Regions from separate parts of the Nonomuraea sp. NPDC004702 genome, predicted to be linked through region 3. Evidence: riboswitches for the same ligand, from Rfam matches in the RefSeq annotation. Region 3 holds a riboswitch; each other region holds the start of a gene.
The links. A riboswitch is a leader RNA that binds a small molecule or an ion and turns the genes downstream of it on or off. The one in region 3 is predicted to bind thiamine pyrophosphate.
Positions count from the first base shown of each region.

Region 1: linked by a shared signal. The riboswitch ahead of ACWEJ6_RS17375 (FAD-dependent oxidoreductase) and the one ahead of thiC (phosphomethylpyrimidine synthase ThiC) in region 3 are both predicted to bind thiamine pyrophosphate.
Region 2: linked by a shared signal. The riboswitch ahead of ACWEJ6_RS25080 (purine-cytosine permease family protein) and the one ahead of thiC (phosphomethylpyrimidine synthase ThiC) in region 3 are both predicted to bind thiamine pyrophosphate.

Region 1 covers NZ_JBSGCE010000012.1:53,322-55,575, reverse strand. Annotated here, with positions in the region: gene ACWEJ6_RS17375 (FAD-dependent oxidoreductase) at 1-949, opposite strand, end outside; TPP riboswitch at 939-1,055, opposite strand; gene ACWEJ6_RS17370 (NAD(P)/FAD-dependent oxidoreductase) at 1,108-2,254, shown strand, end outside.
Region 2 covers NZ_JBSGCE010000020.1:111,861-114,114, forward strand. Annotated here, with positions in the region: gene ACWEJ6_RS25070 (Fpg/Nei family DNA glycosylase) at 1-774, shown strand, start outside; gene ACWEJ6_RS25075 (rhodanese-like domain-containing protein) at 801-1,124, shown strand; TPP riboswitch at 1,176-1,289, shown strand; gene ACWEJ6_RS25080 (purine-cytosine permease family protein) at 1,280-2,254, shown strand, end outside.
Region 3 covers NZ_JBSGCE010000002.1:410,521-412,774, forward strand. Annotated here, with positions in the region: gene ACWEJ6_RS04430 (glycosyl hydrolase family 95 catalytic domain-containing protein) at 1-419, shown strand, start outside; gene ACWEJ6_RS04435 (class I SAM-dependent methyltransferase) at 379-999, opposite strand; TPP riboswitch at 1,035-1,147, shown strand; gene thiC (phosphomethylpyrimidine synthase ThiC) at 1,140-2,254, shown strand, end outside.

The DNA of each region.
Region 1 (2,254 bases), on a different contig from region 3:
CCAGCACCACCCGCTCGGCCGCGATCTCCAGCACCGCCGGCTCAGGCTGACCGGGCACGGCCTCAAGCCGCACCCCCCTCACAGCACCTGCCACAGCACCTGTCACGGCTCCCGCCACAGGTCCTGCCGCACCGCCTGCCCCAGCACCGATCCCAGCGCCGGTCACAGAGCTGATCCCAGCACCGGTCAGAGCGCCGGTGCCAGAGCTGGTCCCAGCGCCGGTCGCGGCGCCTGGAGCGGCGTCGCCGTCGCGCAGCAGGCCGGTCACCCGCGCCCGCACGACGGGCACGCCCAGCCGGTCGAGCGCGGCCAGCAGCGCCGCCGTGACCCGGCGCGGATCGACCCAGGCGTCACCGGGGGCCAGCAGCCCGCCGCGCACCGAAGGGGCCAGCATGGGCTCCAGACGCCGGCACTCGCGCCCGGTCAGCCGCTCGACCCGCAGCCCCAGCTTGTCCATGAACGCCGCCAGGTCGTCGAGCGCCGCGAGGTCGTCGGCCCCGAAGGCGACGTCGAGCGTGCCGTCGGCGCGCAGGTCGAGCGCACGGCCAGCGGCCCCCTCCGGCCCGATCACCCCGAACGCGCCCCCGAACGCCTCCCCGGCCCTCGCCCCGGCCCCGCCACCGGAACCGCCGCTCGGGCCCGCGCCGAGACCTGGCCCGAGGCCCGCGTCGAAGCCTGCATCGAAACCCGCATCGAGGCCCACGCCGAGGTCCGCGTCGGCGGCCAGTTCGGCGGCGAAGGACGGCCATCGGCTCAGCGAGGCGGCCCCCAGCCGCAGCAAAGGCTCCTCGGTGTAGGCGACCTCGCTGACGGGCGCCAGCATCCCGGCCGCCGCGTAGGACGCCCCGCGCCCCGGAGCCGGATCGACCACCGTGACGGGCAGCCCCTCGCGGGCCAGCCGCCAGGCGATCGACAACCCGACGACCCCGCCGCCCACGATCACATTCATCCGCGCTCCCTTCGCCGGCATGATCCGGATCAGGTGTCTTGCGGTCGAAGGCCCGCTCAAGCCTTCCTCTCAGCCCGGTGACGGCCGGACTCCCGCGCGTCTTGCGCCTCCAGCCTACGGCCTCGGCGCGACGTGCCGGCACCGCCCCCGTTATGGTCATGAACGTGAACCATGTCGTAGTGGTGGGAGCGGGCCTGGCCGGGCTGCGCAGCGCGGAGGCGCTGCGCGGGCGCGGCTTCACCGGACGGATCACGCTGATCGGCCAGGAGCGCCATCGGCCCTACGACCGTCCGCCGTTGTCCAAGGCCGTGCTGTCCGGCGCGGCCGACTCCAGCTTCCTGGAGGCCGACCTCGACGCGCTGGAGGTCGACTTCTGGCCAGGCGTCACCGCCAAGGCCCTGCGCGAGGGCGTCGTGGAGACGACCGAGGGCGAGCTCGGCTACGACGGCCTCGTGATCGCCACCGGCACCGAGCCGATCACCGTGCCCGGCGACGGCCCCCAGCACGTCCTGCGCACCCTCGACGACGCCCACGAGCTGCGCGCCGGGCTCGTGGCCGGAGCCCATGTGGCGATCATCGGCGCCGGCTGGATCGGCGCCGAGGTCGCCACCGCCGCCCGCAAGGCCGGTTGCTCGGTGACCGTGATCGAGGCCGGCCCCGCCCCGCTGGCCAACGCCGTGGGCCCGGAGATCGGCGCCCGCACGCGACACTGGTACGACGGCATCGACCTGCGCCTGAACACCATGGTCGACGAGGTGGACGAGGGCGGCGTGCGGCTGGTGGGGGGCGAGTTCGTCCAGGCGCACGTGGTCGTCACGGGCATCGGCGTGCGCCCGGCCGTCGAGTGGCTGGCCGGCTCCGACATCGACCTGCACAACGGCGTCGTCACCGACGAGCACCTGCGCACGTCCATGCCGAACGTGGTCGCCGCCGGCGACTGCGCGGCCTGGTGGTCGCGCCGCTACGGCGTCCGGCTGCGCGTCGAGCACTGGGACACCGCGCTCGGCTCGCCCGAGGTCGCCGCCGCGACCCTGCTGGGGGAGGAGGCCGTCTACGACCCGGCCCCCTACTTCTGGTCCGAGCAGTTCGGCCACATGGTCCAGTACATCGGCCACCACCCCTCCGGCGACCGCCTGCTCTACCGGGGCGAGCCCGAGGGCAAGTGGTCGGCCGTGTGGCTGACGTCCGGCGACACCCTCGCCGCCGTGCTCGCCGTCGACCGGCCCCGGGACTACGTGCAGGGCCGTAGGATCATCGAAGGCGGGCATCGCCTCGACACAGAACGCCTGGTAGATCCAGAGGTCC
Region 2 (2,254 bases), on a different contig from region 3:
ACGTTCGACCCGCCGGTCACCGCGCTCGGCGGGCTCACCGTCACGAACGTGTCGAGGCACGGCAAGTTCCTCGACCTCGACTGCGACGGCCTGCACCTGATCATCCACCTGGCCCGCGCCGGCTGGCTGCGCTGGCGCGACGACCTGACCGGCGCCCGGCCGGTGCGGCCGGGCAAGGGGCCGCTGGCCGTACGCGTACGGCTGGCGCCGGACGACGACGGCCTGGCCCCCGGCTTCGAGCTGACCGAGGCCGGCACGCAGAAACGGCTGGCCGTCTACGTCACCGACAAGCCGGAGGACGTGCCCGGCGTCGCCGCCCTGGGCCCCGACCCGCTCGACGACGCCTTCACCGTCGAGGCGCTCAAGCGCATCGTGGGCGGCAACCGCACCCAGATCAAGGGGCTGCTGCGCGACCAGAAGGTGATCGCGGGCATCGGCAACGCCTACTCCGACGAGGTGCTGCACGCGGCGAGGATGTCGCCGTTCAAGATCGCCGCGACGCTGACCGACGCGCAGATCGCCGACCTGCACGAGGCCATCGTGACGACGTTGCGCGACGCCGTCGAACGGGCGCACGGGCTGGCCGCCAAGGACCTCAAGGCGGAGAAGAAGTCCGGACTGCGCGTGCACAACCGGGCCGGCCAGCCGTGCGACGTGTGCGGCGACACGATCCGCGAGGTGTCCTTCGCCGACTCCGCGCTCCAGTACTGCCCGACCTGCCAGACGGGCGGGAAGCCGCTGGCCGACCGGCGGATGTCGCGCCTGCTCAAGTAGGGTCCCGGGCGCGGGATGATGGAGACATGACCGTTCCAGAGATCGACGTCACCGCCGTTCCCGACGACGCCTACCTGCTCGACGTCCGCGAGCAGGACGAGTGGCTGGCCGGCCACGCCCCCGAGGCCGTGCACATCCCCATGTCGCAGATCCAGGGCCGGGTCGAGGAGGTGCCCGCCGACCGCACCGTCTACGTGGTGTGCCGGGTCGGCGGCCGGTCGATGCAGGTCACGGCGTGGCTCAACCAGCTCGGGCGCGACGCCGTCAACGTGGGCGGCGGCATGCAGTCGTGGGAGTTCGCGCGCCGTCCGATGGTCAGCGAGACCGGGCAGGATCCTTTCGTGGCCTGAATGCCCCACTGTGGCGATTCCGCCGCCATTGAGGCATGATGAGGGCGCCAACTGCATAGTCGCGGGAGCTCGGGGTGCCGGGCTGAGAGGGCAGCAACACAGCCGCTGCCGACCGCCTGAACCTGTCCGGGTAATGCCGGCGTAGGGAGTGTGCGATGACGCATGTCGTCGACGAAGTTCCGCTGACCCTTGACGGCGCGCCCCCCAAGACCCTCGGCGTCCTCGACCAGGGCGCGCTCTGGGCCAACCTCGGTGTCAGCCTCCTCGGCTTCTCCGGCGCGCTCGTCCTGATCGATCCCCTGGGCAACGCGCCGCTCAGCCTCGTGGCCGCGCTCACGGCCGCCGTGGTCGGCAGCCTCATCGGCACGGCCATGGTCGGCCTGTCGGCCATCCCCGGCACGCAGACCGGGCGGCCGGCGATGGTGCTGCTGCGCGGGCTGTTCGGGGCGAAGATGTCGTACGTCCCGTCCGTGCTGAACATCGTGCAGATGCTCGGCTGGGGGGCTTTCGAGCTCTGGGTGATCGCCAAGGCCGCGAACGCGATCTTCGGGAGCGTCCCGTACCAGGTGTGGGTGGTGGTGGCGGGGGTGCTGACCACCGCGCTCGCCGTCTGGCCGCTCGGGTCGATCCGGCTGCTGCGCCGGTACGTGACCGCCGGCGTGATCGTGTCGCTGATCTGGTTCACCGTGTCGTTCCTGGGCGAGGCGCCGACGTACACGGGCGGGTCGTGGACGGCCTTCGCCCCGGCCGTCGACTACGTCATCGCCCTGTCGGTGTCGTGGGTGCCGATGGCCGCCGACTTCGCCAGGCACTCGCGTTCCAGCCGGGCCGCCTTCACCGGCGTCGTCGGCGGCTACACCGTCGCCCAGGTGGCCTGCCTGGCACTCGGCGTGTACGCGGTGGCCATCGCGGGCGCCCAGGCGGTCCAGGCCGACGGCATGGTCGTGTTCCAGCCGTTCGTCGCGGCGCCGCTGGGCGCGCTGTTCTTCGGCATCCTGGTGCTGCGCGAGACCGACCAGTCCTTCGCCAACGTCTACTCCACCACCGTCTCGCTGCAGAACCTGATGCCGAAGGTGGACCGGCGGGTCGTCTCGACCGCGATCGGCGTGCTCACCACCGCGATCGCCCTG
Region 3 (2,254 bases):
GGAGCATGGCCTGGAAGGTCAACTTCTGGGCCCGGCTCAAGGACGGCGACCGCGCCCTGAGCATGCTGGGCGGGCAACTGCGCGCCAGCACGCTGCCCAACCTGTGGGACACGCATCCGCCGTTCCAGATCGACGGGAACCTCGGCGCGACCGCCGGGGTGGCCGAGATGCTGCTCCAGAGCCACGCCGGCGTCATCGAGCTGCTGCCCGCGCTGCCGGCCGCCTGGCGCGCGGGCTCGTTCGACGGGCTGCGCGCCCGCGGCGGCTTCACCGTCGGGGTGACCTGGGCGGACGGCGTGCCGGTCGAGGTCAGGCTGTCGTCGGCGCGTGGCGGGACCGCCCGGCTGCGCGGCCCCGGGTTCGCGCTCGACCTGGAGACTAGGGCTGGGGAGAGCTGCGCGCTGTCGCCAGCACGCTGAACCACGTGCGGTGGGTGACGTTCGTCTCGTGCCAGGCGACCGCGAACCCGGCCGCGTCCAGCACCGCGAGCAGGTCGCCCGCGTCGCGGTGGACGAACCAGCGCTCGTACTCCGTCCGGTACGGCACCGGCTCCCAGCCCTCGCTGTCGCCCAGGGCGGTGATCAGCGCGAGCACCCCGCCGGGGCGCAGCGCCGCGTGCCAGGCGCGCAACGTCGCCTCGGTCTGCTCGGACGGCACGTGCACGAGGGCCGCGGCCGACCAGAGGCCGTCCAGGGACGCCGGCGACAGCGGCGGGTGTCGCAGATCGCCCAGGACGGTGGGCACGCCGCGCCCTGTGGCGAGCCTGGCCATCTCGATCGACAGGTCCACGCCCACGGTGGTCAGGCCGCGTCCGGCGAACCAGGCCGACTCGCGCCCCGGGCCGCATCCCAGGTCGGCGACCGTGGCCCCGGCGGGCAGGGCTGAGGCGAACCGGTCGCGGACGGCCACGATCGAGGGTGACGGATCGGCGACCTGCTCGTCGAACTGGCGCGCGATGCGGTCGTAGGTGGCGGTCGTGTGCGCAATGGGATCAGACATCCCCTTGATCCTGCCACGCGCGGGGTTATGATCGCGATGACCAACGCGGGAGCCCGGTGCGGACCGGGCTGAGAGGACGGCTGTCAGCCGCCGACCGCCAGAACCTGCTCCGGATAATGCCGGCGAAGGGAGTTTGCGCGATGAGCGACGCGCGCTTTTCCAAGATCTACATCGGTGACCTTCAGGTGCCGATGCGCGAGGTCAGGCTGTCGAACGGCACGTCGGTGCGGCTCTACGACACCTCGGGGCCGTCGCGTACCGACCGCTCGGCGTGGGGGTCGCCGGTCACCCAGCTCGGCGCGGCGCGGCGCGGCGTGGTGACCAAGGAGATGGAGTTCGTGGCCGTCCGGGAGGGGATGACGCCCGAGTTCGTCCGGCAGGAGGTCGCGGCCGGGCGGGCGGTCATCCCCGCCAACGTCAACCATCCGGAGTCCGAGCCGATGGCGATCGGCCGGAACTTCCTGGTCAAGATCAACGCCAACATCGGCAACTCCGCCGTCACCTCCTCGATCGAGGAGGAGGTCGAGAAGATGACCTGGGCCACCCGGTGGGGCGCCGACACCGTCATGGACCTGTCCACCGGGCCGAACATCCACGAGACCCGCGAGCAGATCATCCGCAGCTCGCCCGTCCCGGTCGGCACCGTGCCCATCTACCAGGCGCTGGAGAAGGTGGGCGGGCGTCCCGAGGCGCTGTCGTGGGAGGTCTACCGCGACACCCTGATCGAGCAGTGCGAGCAGGGCGTCGACTACGTGACGGTGCACGCGGGCGTGCGGCTGGCGCACGTCCCGCTGACCGCCCGCCGCAAGACCGGGATCGTCTCGCGCGGGGGCTCGATCATGGCCGCCTGGTGCCTGGCCCACCACCGCGAGAGCTTCCTGTACGAGCACTTCGACGAGATGTGCGCCCTGCTGGCCCGCTACGACGTGACGTTCTCGCTGGGCGACGGGCTGCGCCCCGGCTCGATCGCGGACGCCAACGACGAGGCCCAGTTCGCCGAGCTGCGCACCCTGGGCGAGCTGACCAGGATCGCGCACGCGCACGACGTGCAGGTGATGATCGAGGGTCCCGGCCACGTGCCCATGCACAAGATCAAGGAGAACGTCGACCTGCAGCGCGAGCTCTGCGACGACGTGCCCTTCTACACCCTCGGCCCGCTCGTCACCGACATCGCCCCCGGCTACGACCACATCACCTCGGGCATCGGCGCCGCCATGATCGCCTGGTACGGCACCGCCATGCTCTGCTACGTCAC